4 regions of the Bacillus sp. P4_D3 genome follow, and region 1 is predicted to be linked to each of the others. Evidence: riboswitches for the same ligand, from Rfam matches in the RefSeq annotation. Region 1 holds a riboswitch; each other region holds the start of a gene.
What was found. A riboswitch is a leader RNA that binds a small molecule or an ion and turns the genes downstream of it on or off. The one in region 1 is predicted to bind S-adenosylmethionine.
Positions count from the first base shown of each region.

Region 2: another riboswitch for S-adenosylmethionine. It lies ahead of AC1DTM_RS14150 (methionine biosynthesis PLP-dependent protein); the one in region 1 lies ahead of metK (methionine adenosyltransferase).
Region 3: another riboswitch for S-adenosylmethionine. It lies ahead of AC1DTM_RS01830 (methionine ABC transporter ATP-binding protein); the one in region 1 lies ahead of metK (methionine adenosyltransferase).
Region 4: another riboswitch for S-adenosylmethionine. It lies ahead of AC1DTM_RS04585 (MetQ/NlpA family ABC transporter substrate-binding protein); the one in region 1 lies ahead of metK (methionine adenosyltransferase).

Region 1 covers NZ_JBFUIN010000022.1:14,461-21,869, forward strand. Annotated here, with positions in the region: gene AC1DTM_RS06215 (ATP-binding protein) at 1-50, shown strand, start outside; gene AC1DTM_RS06220 (Nif3-like dinuclear metal center hexameric protein) at 160-1,080, opposite strand; gene AC1DTM_RS06225 (hypothetical protein) at 1,116-1,319, opposite strand; gene AC1DTM_RS06230 (iron-sulfur cluster biosynthesis family protein) at 1,413-1,736, shown strand; gene AC1DTM_RS06235 (DMT family transporter) at 1,982-2,887, shown strand; gene AC1DTM_RS06240 (hypothetical protein) at 2,916-3,137, opposite strand; gene AC1DTM_RS06245 (ATP synthase subunit I) at 3,429-3,812, shown strand; gene AC1DTM_RS06250 (hypothetical protein) at 3,921-4,118, opposite strand; gene pckA (phosphoenolpyruvate carboxykinase (ATP)) at 4,415-6,001, opposite strand; SAM riboswitch class I at 6,230-6,351, shown strand; gene metK (methionine adenosyltransferase) at 6,521-7,409, shown strand, end outside.
Region 2 covers NZ_JBFUIN010000123.1:93-7,204, forward strand. Annotated here, with positions in the region: partial or broken gene metH (methionine synthase) at 1-3,260, opposite strand, end outside; gene AC1DTM_RS14145 (bifunctional homocysteine S-methyltransferase/methylenetetrahydrofolate reductase) at 3,260-5,092, opposite strand; SAM riboswitch class I at 5,164-5,273, opposite strand; SAM riboswitch class I at 5,477-5,590, shown strand; gene AC1DTM_RS14150 (methionine biosynthesis PLP-dependent protein) at 5,680-6,792, shown strand; gene metC (cystathionine beta-lyase) at 6,789-7,112, shown strand, end outside.
Region 3 covers NZ_JBFUIN010000005.1:13,484-22,468, forward strand. Annotated here, with positions in the region: gene sufB (Fe-S cluster assembly protein SufB) at 1-293, opposite strand, end outside; gene sufU (Fe-S cluster assembly sulfur transfer protein SufU) at 342-773, opposite strand; gene sufS (cysteine desulfurase SufS) at 763-1,983, opposite strand; gene sufD (Fe-S cluster assembly protein SufD) at 1,983-3,275, opposite strand; gene sufC (Fe-S cluster assembly ATPase SufC) at 3,291-4,076, opposite strand; gene metQ (methionine ABC transporter substrate-binding lipoprotein MetQ) at 4,314-5,120, opposite strand; gene metQ (methionine ABC transporter substrate-binding lipoprotein MetQ) at 5,195-6,007, opposite strand; gene AC1DTM_RS01825 (methionine ABC transporter permease) at 6,031-6,696, opposite strand; gene AC1DTM_RS01830 (methionine ABC transporter ATP-binding protein) at 6,689-7,714, opposite strand; SAM riboswitch class I at 8,025-8,132, opposite strand; gene AC1DTM_RS01835 (hypothetical protein) at 8,258-8,602, opposite strand; gene AC1DTM_RS01840 (thioredoxin family protein) at 8,755-8,985, opposite strand, start outside.
Region 4 covers NZ_JBFUIN010000013.1:26,499-35,483, reverse strand. Annotated here, with positions in the region: gene AC1DTM_RS04610 (S9 family peptidase) at 1-407, shown strand, start outside; gene AC1DTM_RS04605 (DoxX family membrane protein) at 872-1,378, opposite strand; gene AC1DTM_RS04600 (SDR family oxidoreductase) at 1,755-2,528, shown strand; gene AC1DTM_RS04595 (methionine ABC transporter permease) at 2,577-3,245, opposite strand; gene AC1DTM_RS04590 (methionine ABC transporter ATP-binding protein) at 3,220-4,260, opposite strand; gene AC1DTM_RS04585 (MetQ/NlpA family ABC transporter substrate-binding protein) at 4,273-5,085, opposite strand; SAM riboswitch class I at 5,171-5,284, opposite strand; gene AC1DTM_RS04580 (NAD(P)-dependent alcohol dehydrogenase) at 5,365-6,273, opposite strand; gene AC1DTM_RS04575 (outer membrane protein assembly factor BamD) at 6,430-7,194, shown strand; gene AC1DTM_RS04570 (FAD-binding oxidoreductase) at 7,312-8,748, shown strand; gene AC1DTM_RS04565 (MFS transporter) at 8,745-8,985, shown strand, end outside.

The sequences.
Region 1 (7,409 bases):
AAAGTGAAGTTGGAGTTGGAACGACTGTTGAGATTATGTTGCCGATTTAACGGTGGGTATTTTAAAAAGGGGAAATCACTTTCTTTAGAGTGATTTCCCTTTTCATTTTGGATGGAAGTACGGAATTTCAATAGAGGGGGATGTTTGATAACTAAGGTTTTATAACCACCATTTCTCCTGTGGAATCAAAGTAACATCTACATCAAAATTCTCTTTAAACCAATCATACATCAATGTCTCTTTCACTAAATATTCAGAGGCAGAGTGTGACACACCGATGAGTGACATATTCGTTTCTTTGACGTAATCCATAATAAGTGAATACTTATGCTTACCGTATTCGTTATCAATATGACAATGGATTTCTCCTGCAATATACGCTTCAGCGCCTTTTTCTTCTGCTTCTTTCATTAAAGATACGACATCGCCGCAGCCAGCGATAATTGCAATTTTCTTGATGGAATCATGTTGTTTACCTTCGAAGTCTGTGTAAGGAATATGGAAGAGTTTTTTTAAACGTTTTTGGAGTTCTTCTGTTGATGTTTCATCTATTTCACAAATAAGACCGACTGGCTCTTGCTCTGGACCACCGTAAGCAAATCCGTCAATTACGTTAGCTTGAAGTGCCTTTGCAATTGAAATGCTAGTTCCATATGTTTGATGAAAATCCATTGGAACGTGACATGTATATATAGAAAGCTGTTTCTCTTTTATTGCCTGCAAATATTTTTGTGGAATTGGAATAAAGCCTCTCCCTGATTTCCCGAGCGGATCACCGCATTCCATCACAAGTGGATGGTGCATAAAGAGTAAATCACCTGGCATGGATTGTGAAATGAATGTTTCAAGAATATCATCAGTTGGGAAGACAGCTAAAAATACTGTGTTTACATTTTGGGCACCTCGTATCATAAGACCGTTAAATAGCTCCACAAAATTTGCTTCGAAAAATTGTTGCCATGGAAATTGGATCTGATCATATGTGGCTGGAATGAACCGACTAAAGGAACTGTCTTTTCCGTATTTTTCAATTTGGAATAAATGATTTAGTGATTGCTCTATTTCTTTTAAGGCTGGCATGTTTGGTTATCCTCCTTAAGGTAATTCGTATCCTGTTAGTTGTTTTTGTCTTTCATAGCAAAATAAGAAGCGGATGTAAAACAAATAAAACCTAGAATCCAGCCAATAGAAGGAGAATAGGGAAGTATGTGTTGTAATATCATTCCGCTAGAAATAAAAAAGCTACCTAATAGACTTAAGAAAATGGGATATCGCTGTAGTTTGAACATCAGTGATATGGCATCCTTTACCACATACATTGTATGTTAGTCTTAATTTTCTGTATATAAATTTTAAGAAAAATGGTGGTACAATATATAAAGGATACGAGAAGAGAGGATGTAGATTTACGCATGTACGTTACTGTAACAGAAGCAGCATATAAAAAGATTATGGATACGATTCCAAATGAAGCGAAATATATAAAATTATTTTACGATAATGAAGGTTGCGGTTGTGTTATGAGCGGGATTATTGATTTAGTAGCCGTTTCAGAGAAAGATGAGCGCGATGTAGATATTGAATCAAGCGTACTAAACTTTATTGCAGATCGAACAAAGCTTGTATTTATGGATGATAAGTTAACAGTTGATTGGCATGAAGTTGGAGGGACTTTTCAGTTGAAGAGCCCAAGCCAGTTTTATAATCCGAATATGAAGTTACATGTTCGAGTATAGTAAAGAAAAGGCGGCCCCAAAAAAATTTGGAGCTGCCTTTTCTTTATAGTATAGGGTGATACTATTGTCGTTTCTTATTGATAAGTCGATATTCTTTTTCGAATCGCTGATATACTTTGAAAATCGTCTATAAAATTTCATTTACTAAGATAAGGTTCTTCATACAATAAAAAGATTTTTTCACATAATGAAATGTACACGTGATTGAATTTTCCGTATAATTCTCTTTGTGGAGGGGATTGCGCATGAGAAAATGGGGAATTGAGTTATTAATTTTAAGTGTCGTTATTATTTGGGGGATTAACTATACGATTGCGAAATATGGACTTTTAGAATTTACGGCGATTGAGTTTACTGCAGTTCGAATGATGGCAGCAGCACCACTACTGTTATTACTTACGTTCTTTATCGAAAAGTCACTTTATATGGAGCGAAAAGATATACCAAGATTAATCATCGTTAGCACGGTAGGTATTGTACTGTATCAAACGTTATTTATGGAAACTGTACAATATACATCCGCTACAAATGCCTCTTTACTCATTTCTATTTCACCTATTTTTACAACTTTATTTGCGATTTTCTTGAAACAAGAAAAATTTTCTTCTCGAAAGTTAGTTGGTTCCATGATTGCCTTTATTGGTGCTACATTAGTTTTAGTAGCGGGGCATTCACTCGCTAGTTCTTTCTACGGAAATGGGATTGGACTTATTGCATCAATATGTTGGGGACTTTATCCCGTTTTAGCAGGACCGCTTATTAAAAAATACTCAGCATTACGTGTTACTGCATGGTCTACATTAGTTGGAGCGATTCCGCTCTTATTGTTAAGTGGTCCACATGTATTTGTCATGCCATTTCACATTACACACGGAATGACACTATTTGCTTTACTATATTCTATTTTCTTTGTAACAGTATTCGGTTTAGTGATGTGGTATGTTGGTGTTCAAAAAATTGGTGCGTCACATACGATGGTATATATGTATATAACACCGCTTGTAGCTGTTTTATTTGCAGCTGTATGGGCAAATGAATATGTATCGTTTCAACAAATAATCGGTGGAATTATCATTTTCTTCGGTCTATGGTTTGTGAAATCGGAGAAAATAGAAGCGCACTCTACCGTACAAGAACCTATATCAAAATAGGAAAGCAGATTACCTATGATCTGCTTTCCTATTTTTTTATTTTTGGTAAAAAGATGAGAAACAAGATAGCAGTAATAAGTGGAATTAAATTTAAAAATGGAATACGGAAGAGTGTAATAAGAATAATACCTGGAAGAAGAACACCGAGGACAGCATAGAAAATACTATGTCTTTTCGTGTACCAATACAAGGAAAGTCCAATAAGTGCAGGGACAATGAGGTGAATGAGAGCCATTAAAAAATAAACCATTAGACGCCCCCTTTATTTTTGTGCTTATTACATCATATCCGTATGTTCATAGATTGATATCACTTTTTTCATAAATGGACGAAAAATGTTTGGAAAAACGTCACATTTATGAGGGATTCTACATTATAAATCTTGTATAATATTATTTTCTAAAAGCATTTTAACAACATAAACATACAGTTTATGTTGTTTTTAATTTGAATGAAATAGATTTTAAGTAGCATGGACTCGAAAGAAATGAGTTATATAGCTTTGGTTGGATAGATAAAAACTATTGAAGGGGAGTACAACATGATTAGTATGTCATTAAGGTCGTTTAAAATTCAATCGTATTATCTACTAGGTATTCTGTTATTAGGCTGGATGTTAACACCGTTTTCAGCACATTTTCTAGGTGCAGGAATTGGACTTATTGTAAGCATGTATTGTGTTTGGATTTTAGGAAGGCGTATCGAAAAACTTGGAGATAGTATCGTAAAGAAGACAAAAGCGCCGACGCTTGGTATGTTTAACCGCTTTGCAGCTGCCATTTTGGGTGCTATTATTATGTACGAAATTGAGCATCATATGGTAATGTGGGCATTTGCAGTAGGGATTCTGGGTGGTTATTTCTTAATCGTTGTGAATTTAGGGTATTATAGTATGAAGGATGAAGAAGAATTAATAAAGGGCTAAAAGGGCTTCTTTTTTAGATGGAATAGAGGATCCGGCGGTGGATAGTACAACAGGAAGCGTAACTTTGTATAAAATATAGGTTTCCGCTTCCAATAAGTTAATATGAAATCACTTAGTAGTATGACTCTTAGGTTCTTTAAAAAAGTTGGATACAATACAACAAACTATTCCGATAATTAGAATAATGTATTTTATCGTTTCACTTGTATGCTCAAATAAATTAACGTTAAGCATCACAAGTCCCCAAAACATTTGAATCGCTCCATAACTGAATAAAATTTTTCCTGTACGAGAAAAATTTTTCATAGGCCTCACCCTTTCCTGTATATGTAAATTATATCATGGGAAACTACAAACGAATGATTATAAAATGAATTTTCTGTAAATTTATGGGTATTGGTATGCGATAGATGAAGAGATTAAAGTTTCACTTTATATAAGATATAGAAAGAAGCTTACGTTTTTAACGTAAGCTTCTTTTTTATGTAAGTGTGTGTAACCGTTAAGCCGCATTGGGTTTTGTCGGTGAGTACGCGGAACTTTACGGTTACACGACACTTATTCATATGAGTAAAAGGGTTATTCCAACAGAAAATTTGTAATTAAGCGATTGGACCGCCTAAGTTAATAATAGCTTCAGAAACGCTATCGAATTTTTTGAAGTTTTCTTTAAATTCGTTTGCAAGCTCAATTGCTTTCGCTTTGTAAGCATCTTTATCAGCCCAAGTTTGTTCAGGCATTAATACTTCGTCAGGTACACCTGGAACGTGACAAGGTACTTCAAGGCCAAAGATGTCGTGTTTTGCAGTTTCAGCTTTAGCAAGTTCACCGCTTAGTGCTGCTTGAATCATTGCACGAGTGTAACCTAAGTTCATACGTTTACCAACACCGTATTCGCCACCAGTCCAGCCAGTGTTTACTAAGAATACTTTTGCATTATGTTTCTCGATTTTTTCACCAAGCATTTCAGCATAACGGGATGCATCAAGCGGTAAGAATGGTGAACCGAAGCAAGTAGAGAATGTAGCTTGCGGAGATGTAACACCGCGCTCTGTTCCTGCTAGTTTACTAGTGTAACCGCTTAAGAAGTGGTACATAGCTTGCTCTTTTGATAACTTACTGATTGGAGGCAATACGCCAGATGCATCAGCAGTTAAGAAAATAATTGTATTTGGATGTCCTGCAACACTTGGCAGTACGATATTGTCAATCGCATGCATAGGGTATGCAGCACGTGTATTTTCTGTTAAAGTAGTATCGTTATAGTCGGCGATGCGTGTTTGACCGTCAATGACAACGTTTTCTAAAACGGAACCAAATTTGATTGCATCGAAGATTTGTGGCTCTTTCTCATGAGAAAGGTTTACACATTTTGCATAGCAACCGCCTTCAATATTGAATACACCGTTATCAGACCAACCGTGCTCATCGTCACCAATTAATTTACGGTTTGGATCAGCAGATAATGTTGTTTTGCCTGTTCCAGATAAACCGAAGAATAGTGCTACGTCGCCTTCTTCGCCTACGTTTGAAGAGCAGTGCATAGAAAGAATGTCTTGTTCAGGTAGTAAGAAGTTCATAATAGAGAAGATTGATTTTTTCATTTCTCCAGCGTATTCTGTACCACCGATTAGTACGATACGTTTTTCGAATGAAACCATAATGAATGCTTCAGAATTTGTACCGTCAATTGCTGGATCTGCTTTGAAGTTTGGTGCAGAAACAATTGTGAACTCTGATTCGTGAGTTGCTAATTCGTCTTCATTTGGACGAATAAATAATTGATGTACGAACAAATTATGCCATGCATATTCGTTAACAACTTGAATTGGTAGGCGATAGTTGCGATCAGCGCCAGCAAATCCTTTGAAGATGAATAACTCTTCTTTTTCTTTTAAGTATTCTAAAACTTTTATATATAATTTATTAAAATGTTCTTCAGAGATCGGTTGGTTCACGGCTCCCCAAGCAATTTTGTCAGCAACCGATGCTTCCTTCACAATAAATTTATCTTTAGGAGAACGTCCTGTGTATTTTCCTGTTGAAGCAGAAACGGCACCAGTAGAAGTTAATTTCCCTTCGTTTCGCATTAATACTTTTTCCACTAATTGCGGAACACTTAATTGAATCTGTGCATTGCTTCCGTTCAATAATTCATGTAAACCAATTTGGACATTCACAGTACTCATATTTATATACCATCCTTTTCATTTAATGAAATATTTCTCGTAATCCCCATCAAGAGTATAACACAATTATATAAATAATGTATACTATTTATTTATTTTTGTTTGTGTGAATGTATCATTTCCTTATTAATATTTCATTCTATGCGTATTGAGAAAAACTTTCAGGAAAATGTGAATATTAATTGACAAATGAATATCATTTCTTTAGTATAGGTTGGGACGGATACTCTCTTATCCCGAGCTGGCGGAGGGACAGGCCCGATGAAGCCCAGCAACCTCACTTGTAGTGGTAAATACAGGTGAATAGGTGCTAAAACCTGTGCGAGGCTAACGGTCTCGAACGATAAGAGCAAAGGGCAAAAAGCAGTATGCAAGTAGCAAATTAAACCTTTCCTCTATGTTAAGTAGGAAAGGTTTTTCTGTATGCTTGTGTGGGAGAATAAATGTATGTCGCAGTTTGTGGCAAATTAAGGATGAGTTCCGTACAATATATACAATTACTGTAGGGAGGTTTACCACATGACAAAAAAACGTCATCTGTTCACATCTGAGTCTGTAACTGAAGGACATCCAGATAAAATTTGTGACCAAATTTCTGATTCAATTTTAGATGCGATCTTAGCAAAGGACGCAAATGCACGTGTAGCTTGTGAAACAACTGTAACAACTGGTTTAGTATTGGTAGCGGGGGAAATTACGACTTCTACTTACGTAGATATTCCAAAAATCGTTCGTGAAACAATTCAAGGCATTGGTTACACACGCGCAAAATATGGATTCGATGCAGAAACTTGTGCAGTTTTAACATCTATCGATGAGCAATCTGCTGACATCGCTATGGGTGTTGACCAAGCGCTAGAAGCACGCGAAGGTCTAATGACTGACGCTGAGATTGAGGCAATTGGTGCAGGAGACCAAGGTTTAATGTTTGGCTTCGCATGTAATGAAACACAAGAATTAATGCCACTTCCAATCTCGCTTGCTCACAAATTAGCTCGTCGTTTAACTGAAGTACGTAAAGATGACACATTATCATACTTACGTCCGGATGGAAAAACGCAAGTTACAGTTGAGTATGATGAAAATGGTAAACCTGTACGTGTGGATACAATTGTAATTTCTACACAGCATCATCCAGATGTTACATGGGAAGAAATCGATCGCGATTTAAAAGAACATGTAATTAAAGCTGTAGTTCCAGCAGAATTAATGGATGGAGAAACGAAATTCTTCATTAACCCAACTGGCCGCTTCGTAATTGGTGGACCACAAGGTGATGCTGGTTTAACAGGACGTAAAATCATCGTTGATACTTACGGTGGATACGCTCGCCACGGTGGCGGTGCATTCTCTGGTAAAGATGCAACGAAAGTTGACCGTTCAGCAGCATATGCAGCTCGTTATGTTG
Region 2 (7,112 bases), on a different contig from region 1:
TCAGCAAGTTCTGGGCATGCTGGATAACCAAATGATACGCGTATTCCTCTATATTTTGTACGGAATCTCTCTTCCATCGTCAGTTCAGGTGAATCTGAAATTCCCCAACGATCACGAATAAGCATATGTGTTTTTTCAGCAAGTCCTTCTGCTAATTCAAGTGCTAACGACTGAATCGCATGACTGCGTAAATAATCTCCCTTCGCCTTCCATTCCTCTGCAATATCTCGAACCCCTTCTCCAACGGTAACAGATAAGAAAGCGACATAATCCATCTCATCTCCAATCGGGCGTATATAATCTCCTAAAGTACGGTATGGTGCTTTCCCTTGTCTCGGAAATTCAAATCGCTCTATGATACGTGTGTGATCTTCCGGATCGTATATAATTATATTTTGTCCATCACTTTGCGCCGGGAAAAATTGATACACCGCTTTTGGTTTTAACCAAGATTGTCCTTCCACCAATAATTCGTCTATTAAATCATTCAATTCATGCGCTCTTTTATCTCCCTCTTTCAAAAGCTTCTTCACATTTCCTTTTAATCCAAGGTGATGTCCAAGTAGCATTTGTCTATTTAGAAATGGAGCGAGATGTGCAACGGGAATATCGCGTAATACAATTCGTTTTGTTGAATCAGGTAACATAACCGCCGCCTTCGCTAATGGCTCAATTACTGCGGGAATTTCTATTTTCTTCTCCTCTTGTTTCACAACATGAAGATGGTGTTCCTTTTTATCTCGCTTCATCTTTTCACGTTCTTCTTCTTTTTGTAATTTGTTAATAATATCAAGACCTGTCATCGCATCACTTGCATAACATACAAGCCCTTTATATGATGGCGAAATACGATTATCTGTAAATTTCCTCGTTAGTGCTGCACCACCTACAACAATTGGAATATCAATATTCGCTGCTTTTAAATCTTCGGCAGTCGTTACCATTTGTTGCGCTGATTTTACTAACAAACCAGAAAGACCAATAATATCAGGTTTCTTTTCTTGTACTTCTTGAACAATTCGATCCGAACGAACATTAATTCCTAAATTAATAATTTCATATCCGTTATTTGATAAAATAATTTCAACGAGGTTTTTCCCAATATCATGTACGTCACCTTTTACAGTCGCTAATAATACTTTCCCTTTTTTCGCACTATCACTAGATTCCATATGTGGCTCTAAATAACTTACGGCAGCTTTCATACTTTCAGCACTTTGCAATACTTCAGCAACGATAAGCTCATTACCATTAAATAATCGCCCCACCTCATCCATTCCTGTCATAAGTGGACCATTAATAATATCCAGAGGTTTTCGTCCTTCTGTAAGCGCGAGACTTAGATCTTCTTGTAGTCCTTGCTTCGTACCTTCTACAATATAATTTGCCAGTCGTTCATCAAGCGTTAGCGTTTCTTGTACAACGATATCTTTCTTTTTGGCAACACGATAAAAGTTTGTGAATTTTTCTAACGTTTCTTTCGTCGTTTCAAATAATAATGCATCCGCAAGACGTTTTTCTTCCTCTGGAATTGACGCATAGCGCTCTAATTTTTCCGTGTTAACAATCGCATAATCTAATCCTGCTTTCGTTGCATGGTATAGAAAGACAGAGTTCAATACTTCACGTCCAGCTGGTGGTAAACCAAAAGATATGTTACTCACACCTAGAATCGTTAAACATTCTGGTAACGCTTCTTTAATAAGACGAATTCCTTCTATAGTCGCTGCCGCTGAACCTATATATTCTTCATCACCTGTTCCTACAGGAAACACAAGCGCATCAAAAATAATATCAGATGGGCGTATACCATACTTCTTCGTTAGTAATTCATAGCTTCTTTTAGCAATCTCTATCTTTCTTTCTGCACTAACTGCCATACCATCTTCATCAATTGTCCCTACAACTATCGCAGCACCGTATTTCCGAAGAAGGGGTGTCACTTTTTCAAAACGTTCTTCTCCATCCTCTAAATTAATAGAATTGATAACACCTTTTCCTTGAATATAAGTAAGAGCTTTCGCCATAACATTTTCATCTGTTGAATCAATCATAATTGGTACTTTTAACACTTTCGTAACTTCTGCCAAGAATCTTTCCATATCTTCTATTTCATCACGATCAGGGTCTGCCATACAAATATCAATAATATGAGCATTTTTCTTCACTTGCGCTCTTGCCACTTCAGCAGCCTCTTCAAATTTCCCTTCTGCTACTAATCTTTTAAACTTACGCGATCCAATTACGTTCGTCCTTTCTCCAACAAATAGGGGCCTCATAGAATCATCGTATTGCAACGCTTCTAGTCCACTAATTCCATGTCCAACCCTTTCATGATGCTCACGAGGATTAATCGAGGCAAGCGCCAATTTCATTGCACTTATATGTTCTGGTGTTGTGCCACAACAACCACCAATAATATTAATCCATCCTTCTTCAGCAAAACGTTTTACTTTTTCAGCAAGTGACGCCGGAGATTCGTGATAATGCCCATCTTCATCAGGAAGACCAGCGTTTGGATAACAAGAAATATAACACTCCGATAAATCAGATAGAGAACGCATATGTTCCCTCATAAATTCTGGACCAGTAGCACAGTTTAACCCAACCGATAATGGCTTCATATGCTCTACCGATAAATAAAAGGCTTCGATTGTTTGACCCGCTAAAGTCGTTCCCATCGGTTCAATTGTTCCAGAAATCATAATAGGTACTATTTTGTTTAGTTCTTCAAACGCCGCTTGAATTCCAAGGTACGCAGCTTTCACATTACGCATATCTTGACTCGTCTCAACGAGCAATACATCAACTTCTCCTCTTAATAGTCCTCTCGCTTGCCTTGTATAGGCTTCGATTAACTCTTCAAAAGTTACACCACCTGTAACACTAATGGCTTTCGTCGTTGGTCCCATCGCTCCCGCAACATATACTTCTTTCCCACTTCCTTTGACTGCTTGCTTCGCCAAAAACGCTGCCCTTTCGTTTAACTCTTCATCTAAATGAGACAATGCATAATCACTTAATACAATATTTGTTGCACCAAACGTATTCGTTTCAATAATATCTGCTCCAGCTTCAATGTAGACTTTATGAATATTTAAAATCACATCTGGTCTTGTTTTTACTAAATATTCATTACAACCTTCGTATTCTTCTCCTCCAAAATCTTCCGCTGTTAAGTCTTCTTGCTGGATCATCGTTCCCATTGCACCATCTAATATTAAAATTTCATGTTGTAATCTCTCTTCTATTCGTTTCATCAATTAATACCCTCTTTCACTTCTTGCTTTTCTCTCACATATTTCACGAGATGTTCTGTAATTTCATATTTTAAAAACGGCGTAATAAGATAAATACCGTTAAAATATTTCATTGCCGCATCAATCAACTCTTGTGAAATACGAATTCCTTCCTCGATAGCAGCCTCTTTCGTTTTATGTCCATCCATTCTTTGTCTTACCTCTTCAGGGAGCGTAATACCCGGTACTTCAAAATGAAGAAAATCTGCATTCCGCTTACTTACTAACGGCATAATTCCAATAAAGATAGGTTGTTCCAAATGCTTTGTCGCTTCATATACTTCTTCTATTAAAGCAACATCATATATCGGCTGCGTTAAGAAATATTCAGCTCCAGCATCAATTTTTCGTTCCATTCGCTTTACCGCTGCTTTTAAATGCCTTACATGAGGATTGAATGCCCCTCCGACAGAAAATCTTGTTGCCGGACCAATTGATTTCCCTAAAATAGAGCGACCGTCGTTCATCTCTTTAATCATTTTAATTAGCTCTATAGATGACAAATCATATACAGAAGTTGCACCTGGAAAATCACCAACGCGCGCTGGATCACCAGTTAAAGCTAGCACTTCCTCCATACCTAATGCTGATAATCCAAGCAAGTGAGACTGTAGTCCAATGACGTTATGATCTCTACACGTTAAATGCGTCAATACTGGAATATCATGCTTCGTTAATAATGCACCCATAGCCATATTCGAAACGCGAGGAGATGCTAATGAATTATCTGCTAGAGTAATAGCATCCGCTCCAGCCCTTTTCAGTGCTCTTGCCCCTTCAAAAAAACGCTGCGTGTCTAACGTTTTCGGTGGATCTAATTCCACTACAACTGTCGTTTGTTTCTTTGCCTTTTCTGCGAGAGTAACATGAGCTCTCGAACGCTTCTCATGTGTATGGACCACTTTAGGCCTTTGAATCGTCTCCTTTGCTATTACAGGTGCAACATTTGCAATAGCACGTTTCATTCCTTCAATATGTTCCGGGGTAGTACCACAACAACCACCTAATAAACGAATACCTTGTTCAATAAAGTTTGGTGTCATCTCTTCAAAATACGCTGGACTTCCCTCATATACGTAACGCCCCTCCACATAATTCGGGAGACCTGCATTCGGATATGCTGATAAATAGCCATTTTGAGGAATCGATATCATTTTGAAAGCTTCCGTCATATGAAGTGGCCCTAGTTGACAGTTCAATCCAACAACATTGGCACCGTAATCCAAAAGCTGTTTTAATATTTCATTGACATCATTCCCATTTTGAGTCGTACCTGCCTCATGTAACGCTAACTGAGCAACAATCGGAATATTCGTTTGTTTACGCAATACTTTAACGGCATGCAATAATTCAAATTCATCATAAAAAGTTTCTAATAGTAATCCATCAACCTGTTCTTCTAGTAAAGCACCTGCCTGCTCAAGTAACATAAATTCTCTCTCTATATCAGTCGTTGTAACAGCACCAATATGTTTCATACCTCCAATTGTCCCTAAAATTGCATTCCGCTCTGTTACTGATGCTTTCGCAATATTCACTGCCGCTTTATTAATTTGGACAACTTGATTTTCTAGACCATACATGCGGAGTTTCGCTTCATTCGCACCATACGTATTCGTTTGAATAACATCCGCTCCAGCAGCTACATATTGTTTATGGATCGATATAATTAAGTCCGGGTCAGACAAATTCAATTCTTCAAAACTACTTTGTAAACCATGCGAATGTAATAACGTTCCAACCGCACCATCACCTATTACAACTCCTTTTGATAATAAATCTAGTAATTTCACGAATCTCCCTCATTTCTATCAATATAAAAAACCCCCTCTTCACTTTGAAGAGGGGGACATAATTGTTCCTCCTCTTATTATGCAAAACACACGTTTTGCAGGTTTTAGCACCGTTTCAAACATTTAGTTTGAAGGTTGCCGGGTTTCACAGGGCCTTTCCCTCCACCGCTCTCAATAAGAGTTTGTCTTTATTATTTTATTTATGTAGCTAAAAGGAAATACGTTCCCCTTTTAACAATGTTTGTTAATTTTTTATAAATTTAGCATGCACTAAAATAAAAGTCAATGACACTTGCGGAAAAATAAAAATTATTTAAAATAAAGTTGCAATTCAATTATCTTTTGTTGTAAAGTTAAAAACATAATAAAAATTTCATACGAACATTCTTATCTAGAGAGGTAGAGGGACTGGCCCTATGACGCCTCAGCAACCATTAACATTCATTCGTTAATAAGGTGCTAATTCCAGCAAATTGTGAAAGATTTGACAGATGAGAAGAAGACTCTATTCAATCCGAAAGCCTTCTTCTTAGAAGGCTTTTTTTATTTTCACTTAGTCGTTCACTTTAAAAAGGGGGAATTTTCACATGTCAACAATCGAAACAAAACTAGCACAAATCGGGAACCGTAGCGAAGCTACAACAGGAACTGTTAATCCACCTGTTTATTTCTCAACTGCTTATCGTCACGAAGGAATTGGTAAATCTACTGGCTTTGACTATTCAAGAACTGGAAATCCGACTCGCGGTCTTTTAGAACAGGCAATTGCAGACTTAGAAAGCGGTGAGCAAGGGTATGCCTGTAGTTCAGGAATGGCGGCTGTTCTCCTTGTCCTTTCACTATTCCGTTCCGGAGATGAGCTTATCGTATCCGAAGACTTATACGGAGGAACATATCGTCTATTTTCCGAACATGAAGACAAGTGGAATATTCGATGTAGATACGTAGATACACAATCTATTAAACAAATTGAGCAAGCAATCACATCTCAAACGAAGGCTATTTTCATAGAAACACCGACTAATCCATTAATGCAAGTAACTGATATCGTAAGTGTAGCAAGTGTAGCGAAAAGGCACGGACTACTTCTTATTGTAGATAACACGTTCTATACACCTTATATACAGCAACCATTAACAGAAGGTGCAAACATCGTCCTTCATAGCGCAACTAAATATTTAGGCGGACATAACGATGTACTAAGCGGACTTGTCGTTGCGAAAGGGAAATCTCTTTGCGAGGAGCTTGCTCATTATCATAATGCCTCTGGTGCTGTCTTAAGCCCGTTTGATTCATGGCTATTAATTCGAGGGATGAAAACTTTAGCACTCCGCATGAAACAGCATGAAGAAAACGCTCATGCAATTGTTGCTTATTTAAATGATGAAGATGGTGTGACAAATGTATTTTATCCAGGAAGAGGTGGTATGATTTCATTTCGCCTTCAAGATGAAACTTGGATTAATCCTTTCTTACAATCTTTATCCTTAATTACATTTGCTGAAAGTCTTGGCGGCGTCGAAAGTTTAATGACTTATCCAGCAACGCAAACTCATGCCGATATTCCAGAAGATATTCGAACAGCACGCGGTGTGTGTAATCGTCTTCTCCGTTTTTCAGTCGGCATCGAAAATAGCAATGATTTAATTCAAGACTTAAAGCAAGCAATTAAACTTGTAAAAGAAGGTGTAAAAATATGAGCTATTCCATAGATACACTTTTACTGCATAATCAATACAAGCATGACTCACATACAGGAGCTGTTAACGTTCCCATCTATAACACATCAACATTTCATCAGTTTGATGTAGATGCTTTCGGAAAGTATGACTATAGTAGATCTGGAAATCCAACACGTGAAGCTCTTGAAGATATCATTGCTTTATTAGAAGGCGGGACAAAAGGATTCGCCTTTGCATCAGGCATTGCAGCCATTTCTACTGCATTTCTCCTTCTTTCACAAGGTGACCATGTTCTTATTTCAGAAGATGTATATGGAGGCACTTATCGAATTGTTACT
Region 3 (8,985 bases), on a different contig from region 1:
TCCTCAGGTACTTCATCCCAAGACTTCTCAGATTTCTCAGATGGTTTTACGTAGTACGTAATTTCATCGAAATCTAAGTCGTTTAAGTCGCCGCCCCATTGTGGCATTGGCATTTCATAGAACTTATCCAGTGATTTTAAACGGAAGTCTAACATCCACTGTGGTTCTTCTTTCATACGTGAAATCTCTTCAACGATCTCTTTTGTTAAACCGCGTCCAGCACGGAAAATCGAAACGTCTTTATCCTTGAAACCATATTTATAATCGCCGATATCTGGCAGTTGCTTCGCCATGTTGGTGTGTCCCTCCTTATATAACCTCGTTTTTAGGAACCTTTAACATTACTTATCTTCGTTTAAGCCCTTTTCTAACGCTTTCCACGCTAATGTTGCACATTTAATACGTGCCGGGAACTTGCATACGCCTTGTAATGCTTCAATATCTCCTAAATCAATGCTGTCATCATACTCTTTTCCTAGCATCATGTCAGAGAAAATTTTAGAAAGCTTAAGAGCCTCTTCAATTTTCTTTCCTTTTACTGCTTGTGTCATCATTGAAGCTGAAGACATTGAAATTGAACATCCTTCGCCTTCAAACTTCGCTTCTTGTACAATACCCTCTTCTACTTTCATCGTAAGTTGAATACGATCGCCGCAAGTTGGATTGTTCAAGTTAACGGTAACACTATCTTCTAACACGCCATGGTTACGAGGATTTTTATAATGATCCATAATAACTTGACGATATAACGTATCTAAATTATTAAATGACATTTGTGAAATACTCCTTTGTCTTGATTAGTGATTCAACAAATGTATCAATTTCTTCTTTTGTATTATATAAATAGAAGCTCGCACGTGCTGTAGAAGAAGCTTTTAACCACTTCATAAGCGGTTGTGCACAGTGATGTCCTGCGCGAACCGCAATGCCTTCTACATCTAATACAGTTGCTACATCGTGAGGATGTACGTCTTCAATATTAAATGTAACTAGACCAGCGCGATGCTTTGGACCATAAATTGTAACGCCATCTACTTCTGATAGTCTCTCTAAAGCGTATTGCGCTAATTCATGTTCATGCTTTTCAATATTATGAAGACCGATTTCTTCTAGGAAATCAATTGCCGCACCAAGTCCGATTGCATTACCGATAATCGGTGTACCTGCTTCGAACTTCCACGGAAGCTCTTTCCAAGTAGACTCTTGTAAGTCTACGAAATCAATCATTTCACCACCAAATTCAATTGGTTCCATATTGTTTAGCAATTCTTTCTTACCATATAATACGCCGACACCTGTTGGTCCGCACATCTTATGAGCAGATAATGCGTAGAAATCACAGTTTAAATCTTGTACATCCACTTTCATATGAGGTGCACTTTGTGCTCCATCAACGATCATGATTGCACCGTTTTCATGTGCGATTGCTCCGATTTCTTTTACAGGGTTAATCGTTCCAAGTACGTTAGAAACGTGCATGATAGAAACGATTTTTGTATTCGGTGTAACTGTTTGACGAACATCTTCTAAAGAAATTGTACCGTCTAGTTGAAGCGGAAGGTATTTTAAAGTTGCACCAGTTTTCTTCGCAACTTGTTGCCACGGAATGATGTTACTATGGTGCTCCATGTAAGAGATGACGATTTCATCGCCTTCTTTTACATTATCAAGACCATAACTAGCTGCTACTGTATTTAATGCAGTTGTCGTTCCGCGCGTGAAAATAATCTCTTCCATTGATTTCGCATTAATAAACTTGCGAACTTTCTCACGTGCACCTTCATACGCGTCGGTAGCTTTCGTACCGAGCGTATGAACACCGCGATGCACGTTAGAATTATATTCTTTATAGTAACGTTCTAACGTTTCAATGACTTGAATTGGTTTTTGAGAAGTTGCTGCACTATCGAAATATACAAGTTGTTTGCCGTTCACTTTTTGATCAAGAATTGGAAACTGTTTGCGTATTTCATGAATATTCATTAGCGAACTTTCCTTTCAATTACCTCAACAAGCTGTGCCTTTACTCCTTCAATTGGAAGCTCATTTACTACAGGTGCTAAGAATCCATGGATGACTAAACGTTCTGCTTCGCGTTTTGGAATACCACGGCTCATCAAGTAGTATAATTGGTATGGATCTACGCGGCCTACTGAAGCTGCGTGACCTGCCATTACATCATCTTCATCGATTAAAAGAATTGGGTTTGCATCACCGCGAGCGTTCTCATCTAACATAAGAACGCGAGAAGATTGTTGTGCATTTGATTTAGATGCACCGTGTTCAATCTTACCAATTCCGTTAAAGATAGATGTTGCACTATCTTTTTGTACACCGTGTTTTAAAATCCAACCTTCAGAGTGTTTACCGAAGTGAACAACTTTAGTTGTAAAGTTTTGTGTTTGGTTACCACGACCAATTGTTACTGTTTTTGTATCAGCATATGATCCGTCGCCCATTAAGTTCGTAACGTTCTCTGAGATTGTATTTCCGTCATTCATAAGGCCTAGAGCCCAATCAATGCGGCCGTCGCGTCCAACAATTCCGCGGCGGTTAACGTAAGTTGTTACGTCTTTTGCTAATAGATCAACCGCACCGAATTTCACTTGTGCGCCTTGTTCCACGATTACTTCTGCTACGATATTTGCAATACCTTTAGCATTTTCATTTGCAACGTAGTTTTCTACATATGTTGCAGTACTGTTCGCATCAGCTACGAATAATACGTGGTTATATACGTTAGCTTCTTCGCCGTCTACTAAGAATACAGCTTGAAGTGGAGTTTCAAGAACAACGTTTTTCGGAACATATACGAATGCACCGCCGTTGATTAATGCAGCATGAAGTGCAGTTAGACGATGCTCGTCTACTTTCACGCCGTCTTTCATTAAATACTTTTGTACTAGTTCAGCATGCTCTGTTGCAGCTGTTACGATGTCTGTAAAAATAACACCTTTTTCTTTCGCTTCGTCTGCTAAAGAAACGAACGCAGTTGTACCAGTACGTTGCACTAATACGCTGTTATTTTCATCGATTAAGTTTTTCACTGCTTCTGGAAGCTCTGTTAAAGAACTTACAGGCTCTTGCTTAGCAGCGTCGCCTTTTCCGATAAAGTCCCATTTTTCAATTTTCGTTTTATCAGGCGTTGGCATTGGAAGTTCAGTTGCTTGTGCAAGAGCTTGTAAGCGGAACTCAGTCAACCAAGCAGCTTCGTTTACTTCGCTTGCGCGCTGACGGATTGTTTCTTGATCGAAAGGTAATGTACCGATTGTCATGTTTATGCTCCTCTCTTACGCTTCTTGCTCTGCTGTTTCGTCTTCAATACCTAATTCTTTTTTAATCCAGTCATAACCTTCAGCTTCTAGACGTTGTGCAAGCTCAGGGCCACCAGATTTAACGATACGACCGTTCATCATAACGTGAACGAAGTCTGGAGTGATGTAGTTTAATAAACGTTGGTAATGCGTAATCATTAGGCAACCGAAATCTTCGCCGCGCATTTGGTTAATACCTTTAGATACAACTTTTAATGCATCGATATCAAGACCTGAGTCGATTTCATCTAAGATTGCAATTTTTGGCTCGATCATCATTAATTGAAGAATCTCATTACGTTTTTTCTCACCGCCAGAGAAACCTTCGTTTAAGTAACGTTGTGCCATTTCTGGATCCATTTCTAGGAATTCCATGTTTTTATCTAATGTACGGATAAATTTCATAAGAGAAATTTCTTCGCCTTCTTCACGACGTGCATTAATTGCAGAACGTAAGAAGTCAGCGTTTGTTACTCCGCTAATTTCACTTGGATATTGCATTGCTAAGAATAGACCTGCTTGTGCGCGCTCGTCTACTTCCATTTCTAATACATCTTCACCGTCGATGATGATGCTACCTTCTGTTACTTCATACTTTGGGTGACCCATAATCGCAGAAGATAAAGTTGATTTACCTGTTCCGTTAGGTCCCATAATTGCGTGGATTTCTCCACCTTTTACTTCAAGGTTTACACCTTTTAAAATTTCTTTACCGTCGATTGATACGTGTAAGTCTTTAACCGTTAATGTAGAACCAGCCATCTCAATACCTCCATTAATCCTCTATATACATTTTAAAAATTACTAAAACGTTCATATTCTCATTTTATTCTCATTCTAATCTTATAGCAAATAAAATGATATCGCAAACACTAAGAAAATGTAACAATTTTTTCACAAATGTATATAAGTATTTCCTTTACATCCTCTTATGATACACCTTTCTTCTTATATATATAAAGAAAAAAGGACTGGGTTATTCCCAGCCCTTTCCAGCACCTATTCGTTCACAGGAAGTACAGCACCTTTATATTCTTTGTTAATAAAATCTTGAATTTCTTTTGAATGTAGCACTTCTACTAGCTCTTTAATTTCTTTTTTCTTCTCGTCACCTTTACGAACTGCGATAATATTTGCGTAAGGAGAGTCTGATCCTTCAATTGCGATTGCATCCTTTGTTGGATTTAATTTCGCATCAATTGCGTAGTTTGAATTAATAAATAAAGCATCACCTTCATTGTTTTCGTACAGCTTCGGTGAAAGCCCAGGTTCTACATCTGTTTTAAACTTTAAATTTTTCGGGTTTTCTACAACATCTTTCACTGTTGCTTTAACGATATCAACACCGTCTTTTAATTTAATAACGCCGCCTTTTTGCAATAGTGCTAACATACGTCCGCGCTCTGCAACGTTATTACTCATAATAACCGTTCCTCCATCTGGAAGATCTTTTAAGCTTTTATATTTCTTAGAATAAATGCCCATTGGCTCTAAATGAATTTTTCCTGCGTTTACAATTTTATATCCTTTTTCTTGAATTTCTTTATCTAAATACGGAATGTGTTGGAAGTAGTTCGCATCAATTTCTTTATCCGCTAACGCTTTATTCGGTAACACATAATCCTGGAATTTTTTAATCTCTAATTTAATACCCTTTTTCTCTAATATCGGCTGTGCCTTCTCTAAAATAACAGCGTGCGGCACGTTAGAAGCTCCGACAACAAGCTTATTTTCCTCTTTCCCCCCGCAAGCAGCTAATGTAAATACAGACAGCGCTGTAACAACTGACAGTATAATCTTTTTCATATGATGTCCCCTTCTCCCCTATAGTTATGTAGTTAGAAAAAAGAGCCGGCATACACCAGCCCTTCTTCAAACGATTATTCTTTTACAGGAACAACTGCCCCTTTATATTCTTTATTAATAAAATCTTCAATTTCTTTAGAATGCAGCACTTCTATAAGAGCTTTAATCTCTTTTTTATCTTTATCACCTTTACGAACAGCTACTACGTTTGCGTATGGAGAATCATTTCCTTCAATTGCAATCGCGTCTTTTTCTGGGTTTAATTTCGCATCAATTGCATAGTTAGAATTAATTAGAACCGCATCGCCTTCTTTATTGTTATACACTTGTGGTAATAAACCAGGCTCGATATCCGTTTTGAACTTTAAGTTTTTCGGATTATCTGCAATATCTTTAGGAGTCGCTTTAACTGGATCTACTCCGTCTTTAATTTTTAAAACTCCTTCTTTTTGTAAAATTGCTAAACCACGTCCATGATCAGCAACAGAATTACTCATAAGAATTGTCGCCCCGTCTGGAAGTTCTTTTAAGCTTTTATATTTTTGAGAGTACACGCCAATTGGTTCTAAATGAATTTTCCCCGCTATTTCAAAATCATATTTTTTATCTTTAATTTCTTTTTCTAAATACGGAATGTGCTGGAAGTAGTTTGCATCTAATTCTTTATCCGCTAACGCTTTATTCGGTAACACGTAGTCCTGGAATTTTTTAATTTCTAACTCAATTCCTTTTTTCTCAAGTAATGGCTTTGCCTTTTCTAAAATAACCGCATGAGGTACGTTAGAAGCACCAACAACTAGTTTCTTTTCATCTTTATCTTTCCCACCACAAGCAGCTAGACCAAAAATTGAAGTTGTAATAAGTGCTGTAAGTAATAATTTTTTCATTTGAAATACCCTCCCGTTTTTCATTATCTTTTATCTATTCGAGTCGTTAAACTATCACCAATCCACTGAATGAAAAATACAACTAGTAATACACAAATTGTCGCAACGATTGTTACATCGTTATTTCCTCGCTGGAACCCTTCTAAATAAGCAAGTGTTCCAAGGCCACCAGCACCAACAACACCTGCCATTGCCGTATAGCCTACTAAAGCAATTGTCGTTACCGTAATACCCGATACTAACGCTGGTAACGATTCTGGAATTAATACTTTCAAAATGATTGTGCTTGTTTTTGCTCCCATTGCTTTTGAAGCCTCAATTACACCTTTATCAATTTCACGAAGTGCGATTTCAACCATTCTCGCGTAAAATGGTGCCGCTCCAATAATTAAAGCTGGCAGCGCTGCACTCGCTCCGAGAATTGTTCCAAGAAGAATCTTTGTGAATGGAATTAATAAAATAATTAAAATGATGAACGGTATAGAACGAAAAATGTTTACGAACGCTCCAATCACCGTATTAATCGCTTTATTTTCCCATAAATTATCTTTCGCTGTCATAAAGAGTAATAGTCCTAAAATAAGTCCTAAAACAAATGTGGCAAGCGCTGCGATTGCCGTCATATATAACGTTTCACCAGTTGCTTCTAACATTTGATTCCAATCAACATTTGCAATTAACTTATCCATGTGCAATCACCTCCAGCTCTACTTGATCTTGATGAATCCCTTCTATTGCTTGCTGGATCGCTGTTTCTTCACCATTTAAATGAACGACTAAACTTCCGTAAGAGCCGTTATTCGTTTGTGCGATATTTCCTTGCAAAATGCTAACTTCTATATCACCGCGCTGCATTAACCTTTGAAGTACCGGTCTTTCTACTGCTTCACCGACAAACTGCAAACGAATTACTTTTCCATCTGGATATTTTTCAATTAAGCTTTCAATCGTTTCATTTGTATCTTCAGAATCAGTTAACTGCTGTACAAATCGTTTCGTAATATCTTGCTGTGGATTACGGAATACGTCAAGTACTGGACCCGTTTCTACGATTTTCCCTTTCTCCATTACAGCAACTCGATTACAAATTTTGCGAATAACGTGCATCTCATGCGTAATCAATACAATTGTTAAGCCGAGACGCTTATTAATATCTAATAATAAATCTAAAATTTGATCTGTCGTTTCCGGATCAAGAGCTGACGTTGCTTCATCACATAAAAGTACTTGTGGATTGTTAGCTAACGCTCTTGCAATCCCGACGCGCTGCTTTTGTCCACCACTTAGCTGAGATGGGTACGCGTCTCCTCTTCCCTCTAATCCAACAAGATGAATTAACTCATCGACACGTTTTCTTCTCTCTGCCTTATCGACACCTGCAATTTCAAGTGGGAATGCGATATTTTCACGCACAGTTCGTGACCAAAGTAAGTTGAAATGCTGAAAAATCATTCCGATTTCTTGTCTTGCCTTACGAAGTTCATTTCCAGTAATCGCTGAAATCACACGATTCGCAATTGTAATTTGGCCAGAAGTTGGTTTCTCTAACTGATTAAATAATCTGATTAACGAACTTTTCCCAGCACCACTATATCCGATAACACCAAATATTTCGCCTTTCTCTATTTGTAAGTTGGCGTTATCTACAGCAGTGACATCACCGCTTTTTGCCTTATATATTTTCTTTACATTCTCTAATAGAATCATGGTGTATCACCCCTTTTTTGTTTAAAAAGCGTAAGCGGCTCGTTTAGAATGTAAAGTGGATGGAGCTTCTGACGTAGAGGCGCTTTTTGCCTCATAGGAAGAAGCGAAGCCATCGAACATTCTAGCCGCTGGAGCTAGATTTCATAAAAACTTTGGATAGACTCCGCATTTTTTTATTTTTGATGCGTGTAGTCCATCGTTATAGCTCCTCTTATTATTTGAATGTCCTCCGCATTCAAACGACAAAAAACCTTTCCGCTTCTAGAGAAGCAGAAAGGTTTATATGCGTATATAACAACATTATCCCTCTCTCTCATCTCTCAAAGCATTTGCTTTGCAGGAATTGGCACCATTTCAACATAAGTTGACGGTTGCCGGGCTTCACAGGGCACAGTCCCTCCACCTCTCTTAATAAGAGAAATCAGATTAAATTTTCGTCTGATTTAAAATTTATGAAATTGTCTATATTTTATGAATTGAATTGTATCAATATCCACACGCCGTGTCAACAGAAATTTTCGCAAAAAAAGAAACTTCAGAATTTTAAGCCCCGACTGACATCGGTTTACATATATGAAACATCGATTCAACTAATAACATCGTTCGATACGTTCCAGAATATTGTACCCGTCCATCACTCATTAACGTTTGCAACCTCATATTTCCAGTCACTAATTTTTGTACATCCTCTTCCTCTAAACAAACGATTTGTTCCGTTCCTCTCGCCTCTTTCAAAAGTTCTATATAATCTCTTGAAATTTGTAACGAACAGCATTCATCTCCAAAACGAAAATTAACAGTTCTTTCTCCTTGCCTTAAAAGCGGTTCTAAATGATATTGACCATTAGCGTAATTTACAAATGATTGAAGCAAAGAATATAATTTCATCCTAAACCACATCCCTCATATCACTTTCTATTACATACCATTCCCTCTTATTAAAGAGCAATCCTGTTACTTTCGCTCGACAAATACTGTATCTATCACGCATGTCGACATATTTCCCAAGAAATATGTCGAGGCGGCAAAAACTTTGCCGCCTACTTTAATTCCGTATATAAATATTCAACCGAATGAAATGCATATATTTTCTTCATCAGTGTCCCATTTTCAAAAACAAGTAAACACGGTACACTTTCTATCCCATACTCTTTCGCTAAATGCGGGGCATAATTTAAATCTAACATCCCAATTTTCAAATCTTCAATCGTCATCTCGACGACCGTTAACATCTTCTTTGCTAACTGGCATGTTCCACACATTGGTGTATA
Region 4 (8,985 bases), on a different contig from region 1:
TTAGTAATAGATTTAAAGCTATTTCAGTTGGAGGTGGAATTACTAACTGGAGTACCCATTATGTGAATACAGATATCCCTTACTTCATTAGGATGCATTTAGGAAATACTCCATGGAATGATCCAGAGATATATACGAAAACATCACCAATGACGTATATTAAATCAGCCTGTACGCCTACCTTAATCCAACATGGCGAAAAGGATGCAAGAATTCCAATTCTAAATGCATATGAGCTATATCAAGGATTAAGAGATATGGAAGTTGATACAGAATTAATTATATTTAAAGGAATGGCATATAGTTCTGACCAGCCAGGAATTCATGTGGCTATTATGAAGCAGAATTTGATGTGGTTTTCACACTATATTCTAGGAGAAAGTATGAAAGATTTTAGGGCTTTATAATGGATATTCTCACAGGATATATAAGGATGAAACAGTCGTCATAAGGAAGCTTTTTTCATATTTAGCTTGTGATTGTAGCTCTTGCTTCTGGTTCATCTGCAAGTATACGTATTATTAGATTTTCAGATAGCCTAACGTTTATATAAATATAAATTACTTCTATAGATAAATTTGTATTATATCGAATTGTGAATAGTTTAGGTGATTTATTGTATATCAAAAAACCGAAATCTGATTATAGATTTCGGTTTCGTTTTATCCCGCATTAACGGGCAGTAAAACTCCCACCTCAAAATTCGACTGGAGCAAAGAAGTTAGGTGGGAGTCGGGCTGCCCGTAAAAGCCCAATTGGTGAGGGCTAATAATCAGTGGGGGATGAACAAAACCCCACTGATTAAAGTTTCACTTTATGTGAGAAAATGATCGTGTTTCTTATTATTTGATATTTCAAAGATGAACTGTTCTTATGCAGTTTTACTTAATTTATATGCTTCACGGTTATTTTTTTTGAAAAGTTTTGGGAAAACATAACCATCTAATCCAATACATCCAGCATTCTGTCCTGCAACTAAAATGAACATAGTTAAAATAAGCAGGTTTGGGTTTACACTAACAGTTCCGCTTAATAAAAATGAAAGATTCATTATGATTCCGAAAAATGCAGCTGTTTTTGTTAATCCACCTAAAATCAAACCGAGACCTACTAAAATTTCTCCCCATTGAACTAAAAAGCTAAATAGGTCTGCGTTTGGAAGAACAAAATGTTGAAGGAAATCTGCCCACCAGCCTTGTACTGCAGGGTGACTACCTGATGCTTGAGCGATAGCGCCTTTTAGAAAACCACTTGCGTCAAAAGATTGTCCAAAAACTTTTCCTATTCCAGCAGCAAGCCATGCATATCCTATGTAAAGTCGTAAAAATAATAATATGAAAGTAGCCCGTTTATCAGTTCTTAAAAAATTGATAACCATTGAAATCCCTCCAGTATTCTATTTACATGTTTATTATATATCCATTGTGAATAAATTCACAATGGAGGAAATGTGAACGAAGATAGGTTGTGAGTAATTGTTTTATTTTTTGTAACATTTCATCTATTTTGGTAGACTAATAATAGAGATATATGGAGAGGGGGCAAAGACTCGATATGTGGATGAACTTGTAATGATTAGAAGTTGGATAGATGAATTTTTCTCTCTCATTAGCGAGGGTTTATTTAACTGTCTATAAATCATTCAAGGACTGCATATTTGGCTTGTACATCCCTTTTGTAAGGATAGATACCTATGTCGGGAAATTTATATCTCTCATATAAAATATGCGTCCTTTAATTTGGAGGAGTATATAATGAATCAATTAAAAAATAAAGTAGCAGTTGTTACAGGTGTTAGTCGTCTAGATGGTATTGGGGCAGCGATTTGTAAAGAATTAGCTGAAGCAGGATACGATATATTTTTTACGTATTGGACGAATTATGATAAAGAGATGCCTTGGGGCGTTGATCAAAATGAACAAATACAATTAAAAGAAGAGCTGATAAAGAACGGTGTTGAAGTATCAAGTATGGAGTTAGATTTAACTCGGAATGATGCGCCGGAACAACTTATAAATAAAGTTACTGAACAAATGGGGTACCCTGATATATTAATTAATAATGCAGCGTACTCTACGAATAATGATTTCTCCAATTTAACTGCTGAAGAGTTAGATAAACATTATATGGTAAATGTTCGCGGCACTACATTATTAAGTAGTAAGTTTGCTCAAGGATTTGATAAAAAATCCGGCGGTAGAATTGTTAATATTACTTCGGGGCAATTTAAAGGGCCTATGGCTGGAGAATTAGCGTATGCAACAACGAAGGGAGCTATCGATGCGCTCACTAGTACGTTGTCAGCAGAAGTGGCCCATCTAGGGATAACAGTGAATGCAATTAATCCAGGTCCAACTAATACAGGATGGATGACAGAAGAGATAAAGCAAGGATTAAAACCGATGTTTCCTTTTGGTAGAATAGGCGAACCGAAAGATGCAGCAAGGCTTATTAAGTTTTTAGTGAGCGAAGAAGCCGGATGGATTACAGGGCAGGTTATTCATTCAGAAGGTGGATTTAAGAGATAAATTTATAAATAAAAAGAAGGTATCTCATTTCAGTGAGATACCTTCTTTTTAATCTTTCTTCAATCTTCGTGCTATACCATTCCCTAATGACTGTAATCCTTGAACAAGAATGATTAAAATAAAGACTGTTGCATACATTACTTCAGGTTCGTAACGTAAATGACCGAATCGATATGCGAGATCACCAAGGCCTCCAGCACCTACAAGTCCAGCCATTGCTGTTGCACCGATTAAGCCAATCGTTGCGATTGTTAATCCAAGTACGAGAGATGGACGAGCTTCTTTAACCATGACGTGCCAAATGATTTTAATAGTAGAAACTCCCATCGCTTGATATGCTTCAATAACACCACGATCTACTTCTAGTAAAGCTGTCTCCATTAAACGTGCAATATAAGGGGCTGTGAAGACAACAAGTGGTACGATAACACCTTGCACGCCAATGGACGTTCCCATTAGAAACTTTGTAAAAGGTAAAATGAAGAATAATAGAATGATAAATGGAAGAGAACGAATGATATTAATAACTGTATTAAGAATAGGATAGATAATTTTATTTTCTCGCTGTCCACCAGGTCTCGTTAAAACAAGTGTGACACCGAGTGGTAATGCAATAAGGATAGATATAAGTAGTGAAATAGATGTCATTTGAAATGTTTGAATTGTTGCTTCCCATATTACGTTACCCCACTCATCCAAAAAGGACTTGTTTCCCATAATCTGTTCTACCTCCTTCTACGATAATTCCTTGTTCTTGTAAAAATGATAAGGCACGGTGTACTTCACTTTTTTCACCTTGCATATGAACGACCAGTTTCCCATATGCCTCATGTTTTAACTGCGTAATATTGCCTGATAAAATATTAGGATATACGTGGAAACGTTTTGTAGCGATAGCTAACGCGGGTTCTCCTGAAGCGGTTCCTATAAATGAAAGTGTTACGATTTCTCCAGTACTTTGTAGCTCTTTCTGTACCTCTTCTGGAATTTTAGCTGCAAATGCGCTATTTACAAATTTCTTCGTTGTTACATGTTGTGGGTTTGTAAAAATGTCCTTCACTGTTCCACTTTCAACGACAGATCCATGTTCCATTACAGCAACTTGGTCACAAATACGCTGGATGACATTCATTTCGTGTGTAATTAGCAAAATCGTAATTCCGATTTCTTCGTTGATCTTTAATAATAAATCAAGAATAGAATCGGTCGTTTCCGGATCTAATGCGCTCGTTGCTTCATCACTTAATAAAACTTCAGGCTCATGAGATAGTGCGCGAGCGATCGCTACACGCTGTTTTTGACCACCAGAAAGTTCACTTGGATAGGCATCTTTTCTATTGAAAAGATCAACAATACGTAAATACTTTTCTACCCTTTTTTCAATTTCATTTTTGGGAAGACCAGATAGACGTAAGGGTAGTGCGATGTTTTCATAAACGGTAACGGTTTTAAGTAAATTGAATCCTTGAAAAATCATGCCGATCTTTTGTCTCGCTTTTGCGAGTTCTTTTGTCGATAAGGTTGTTAAATCTTGTTCGTTTACAATGATATTTCCTGTCGTTGGTTTTTCTAATAAATTTACACAGCGAATTAATGTACTTTTACCAGCGCCGCTATATCCGATGATTCCAAATACTTCGCCCTTTTTTACTTTAAGGGAAGTTGGTTTAAGGGCCTCAACATTCCCTTTTTTTGTTGTAAATACTTTGGAGACGTTTTTTAATTCAATCATTATAGTCAGCTCCTACCAAGACGGTAAAATAGAACCATCGAATTTTTTCTCAATGAAATCTTTTACTTCTTTAGATTGATAAGCTTTCTTTAACTTATTTATAACTGCATCATCTTTATTTTCAGTACGAACAACGACCCAGTTCACATATGGTGAATCTTTTCCTTCGCGGAAAATCGAATCTTTTGCTGGACTTAATTTTGCACCTAATGCAAAGTTTGTATTAATCGCAGCTGCCTTCACTTCACCTAGCTGCGTTGGTAATTGAGATGCCTCTAATTCAACAATCTTTAAATTTTTCGGATTTTCAATTACATCTTTTGCAGTCGCTTTTTCTGTAGCTTTTGGATCCACTTTTAAAACCCCTGCTTTTTCAAATAGCTTTAAAGCACGAAGCTCATTTGTTGGATCATTTGGGACAGCAATTGCGTCGCCCTCTTTTAATTCTTTTATATCTTTTAAGTTTTTAGAGTATATACCCATAGGGAATGTTACTGTGGAAAATACTTCAGTTAATTTCATATTACGTTCAGTTTTAAATACGTCTAAATAAGATTTAGTTTGGTAGCTATTTACATCGAGGCTTTTTTCATCTAAAGATACGTTTGGTGCTACATAATCATTAAATACCTTTACATCGATTTGGAGGCCATCTTTTGCTGCAACTTCTTTCACCTTTTCAAAAATTTGTTCATGCGGTCCACCTGTTACACCAACGGTAATCTTTTTCTCATCTAATGCTTTTACCTCTTTATCAGAAGTAGCACCGCATGCGCCTAACAACAATACAGCTCCACTTACAATACTTACTAATACCTTTTTCATCTATAATTCCCCCTTAATATACGTTCCAAAATAAAAAGCACCTCTCAAAAATAAGAGAGGTGCCGAATAGACGAAATAGGTTCCTCTCTTATCTTCCAAAACGAAAATCGTTCTGCAGGAATTAGCACCTTAGCTTATACTTTATAAGCTCGGTTGCCGGGCATCATCGGGCCAGTCCCTCCGCCACTCTTGATAAGAGTATGTGTATGTAGTTTTTAAATATGGTACTAATAGTAAATCTTACAAAAAGAATTGTCAATGTTATTTTCTGAATATATTTTATTTTAAGGTAATAGAAACATTACCTTTTTTATGTCCGGTCTCTACGTACGTATGAGCCTTTGAAATTTCTTCTAACGGGTAAGTTTTATCAATAACTGGCTTTAATTTTTCTTCTTCCGTTAGCATTTTTAGTAGAAGCATATCTTCTTTGCTCACTTTTGCCATCGTTCCATTGACCGACACGTATTTACCGTTAGCGGTTAATGCTTTCTTACAATGGGATTTTTTAATTTTTCCAACTGCATCAAATATAATATCGTAGCGTTCAGCCCGCTTTGTAAAATCTTCTTTCGTATAATCAATTACGTGATTAGCTCCTAAAGATTGCACTAGTTCAAAATTTGAATTACTACAAACAGCTGTAACGGTCGCGCCAAAATATTTAGCAAGTTGTACGGCAGCTGTTCCTACTGAACCAGATGCGCCATATATAAGTACTTGTTGCCCTTTTCTTATACGTCCTTTTCTCAGGAAGTGTAATGCTGAAGTTCCGCCAAAAGGAATAACGGCAGCTTCTTCATACGTCACATTGGTAGGTTTTAATGATATCAATCCGCTTTCATGTACACATGTATATTCTGCATAACCACCGACATTAAGCTCTGTTAATGCGAAAACTTGGTCTCCTTTTTCAAATTGAGTTACATCTGTTCCTATTTCTTCGATTTCACCAGATAGCTCCACGCCGAGTATAGGTTTTCTTGGTTTTTTAAAACCTAATATAATCCGCATAGGAATCCAAAATAAAAGGGGGCTATTAAAGCCGCGCATTCTACAATCTCCAGTTGTTACACTTGTTGCGTGAATTTTAACTAATACCTCATTCTTTTTTGGAGTAGGTTTCTCTAAATCTTGAAGTTTGAGAACATTAGGCGGCCCATACTTTGTGCAAATAATTGCTTTCATAATGACCTCCTGAATTTAGTTGTTTTTATTTACAACATATTTAAGTATTTCTTTAAACATGTTGTTATTCGAGAAATAAAGTTAAATAGAAATATTAAAAATTATATAGATTTAAAAGGAAAATAGATGATACCCTTTTGGAAAGGAGGGAGAATTATGAAAAAACTTATTTTAACCTCTAGTTTAGTCCTTGCAGTTATTTTAGGTGCAGGGTGTAGTAATGAGAAAACAACAAAGACGGATGAACCGAAAAAAGAAGCCATGCAGAAAGAAAAGGAATTAGCAGCGAAGGATGTTTTCAAGAAAGCGAATGAAGCTTTTAAAAATGAAGAACATGTAACGATGGCATATGATGTAGGGATAAAAGCTGAAGGAACAGAGATGGATGTACTAAAGGCTAAAATGCAATTAGAGCCAAAGAAAAAGAATTCGCGTTCTGAAATGAATGTTTCTGGTACAGATGTTGTAGTGTATGCTGTGGATGGTAAAGTTGCTGGTCAGGTGAAAAATCCTAAAACAGGAGAAGTTATATCTGTACCGGAGGAGCAATTAAATGCTGGCGGGATGAAAGTCACTCAAGATATTATAGATAATTTAGAAGTGCCAGCAGTAGTTTTAGATAAAATGAAGATGGAGAAAAGCGGAGATAAATATAAGCTGAAGTTTATATTAAAAGGGCAAGAAACAGAGAGCATGCTAGCTAGCATGGATGAAACGCAGAAGAAAATGCTACAAGCACAAAATGCAAAGATAGAAGAAGTGGATGCAGAATATATCATTACAAAAGATTTTAAATATGAATCAGCGAAGATAGATATGATTATGAGTAGTAATGGTGAGGATAAGGCACACATTATTACGAATGCAAAATATACATCGTACGAAAAGTTTGAGCCAATACAGCTGCCAGCAGCAAAGTAACAGTCTTGATGAGGGAGGGACCTAAAATAAAGGGTCGCTCTCTTTTTTGTTAATACTTTTTTAAAGGAAAATAGGTAAAATATGAAGAGGAAGAACGTTAGAAAAGGAGAGTGCCATTTGAAAAAAAGAAAGATAGCAGTTGTCATTGTAGTATATACAGTGTTGCTCGCGACTTCTATATATACATATAAAGAGAAACTAGAACATCCTATTATGAGCGATGTAGGAAAGTTGCTTCCAACGAAAATTAAACGTGTTGAAAATGCTGAGGATGAAAGTTCATTAAAAAAGTTAGTGCAAGATGCAAATGTTTCTGGAGAGAAGATTTCTATTGCAGGTATGCAACATAGCCAAGGCGGGCAGACGTATTATCCGAACGGTACGATGCTTGATATGAAAGGGTATAATGAAATATTAGAATTCGATCCGGAGAAGAAGAGGATTAGGGTGCAAAGCGGTGTCACATGGAATGACATTCAAAAGAAAATCAATCCATATGGTCTTGCAGTTCAAGTGATGCAATCTCAAAATATTTTTACTGTTGGTGGTTCATTAAGTGTAAATGTACATGGGCGTGATATTCGTCATGAAGCATTGATTGATACAGTAGAGTCGTTCAGATTGTTAATGGCAGATGGTACAGTGCGTAATGTAAGTAGAGAAGAAAATGCTGATTTGTTTCCGTATGTAATTGGGGGATATGGATTGTTTGGTGTGATTTTAGATGTGACGCTACAGTTAACAAACGATGAATTGTATGAAACGCATACGAAGGTACTAGATTATAAAGAATACTCTTCATACTTTAAGAATAAAGTGCGAAGGGACGAGAATATACGTATGCATTTAGCACGTATTTCTGTTGCCTCAAATTCATTTTTAAAAGAAATGTATGTGACAGATTATGTACTAGCAGAAGATCAACAGAAGTTGAAAGAGTACAGCAAATTAAAAGAAGAAAATATTATAGCTGCGCCGAAATTCTTACTTGGATTATCACGTTATAGTGACTGGGGAAAGGGCGCATTTTGGGATATACAAAGAAGTTATTTTGAACGTACAGATGGTAAGTACGAAACTCGAAATAACGTAATGAGATCTGATAGTGCTTTTATGGAATACGATAATCCAAACTTGACCGAAGTTTTACAAGAGTACTTTGTACCGATAGATGGTTTTGCAGAGTATATAGATGATTTGCGAAGCGTTTTAAATGAAGAGGAATTAAACCTTCTTAACATTACAATCCGCTATGTAGAAAAGAATGAGAATGCGGTGCTATCTTATGCGAAAGATGATATGTTTGCGCTTGTGCTTCTAATTAATCAAGGGCGTTCTGAGGATGAAATAAAGAAAACAAAAGTGGTCATTCAGAAGATGATTGATGTTACTTTAAAGCATAATGGAAGTTATTATTTACCGTATTATTCTTATCCGGAAAAGGAGCAACTAAAGAAAGCGTATCCTCGCATAGAAGAATTCCTTCAGAAAAAGAAGGAAGTAGACCCAGAGGAAAGGTTTGTGAATTTATTTTATAAGGAGTATAGCAAATGACATATAGAAGATTTGTGGCCTCACAAAGCATTATTATGATGGCGGGTAGCATGGTATTTCCTTTTTATATACTATTGCTTCGAAATGTTGGAAATAGTTTCTCGCAATTTGGCTGGGCGTACGGTTTATTTGCCTTAACTTCAGCTCTAGTATATCCGTTAGTTGGAAGAACCTCTGATAGGATAGGTGATAGAAAGTTATTAATTATATACGCATGGTCCATGGCTATATTAATGC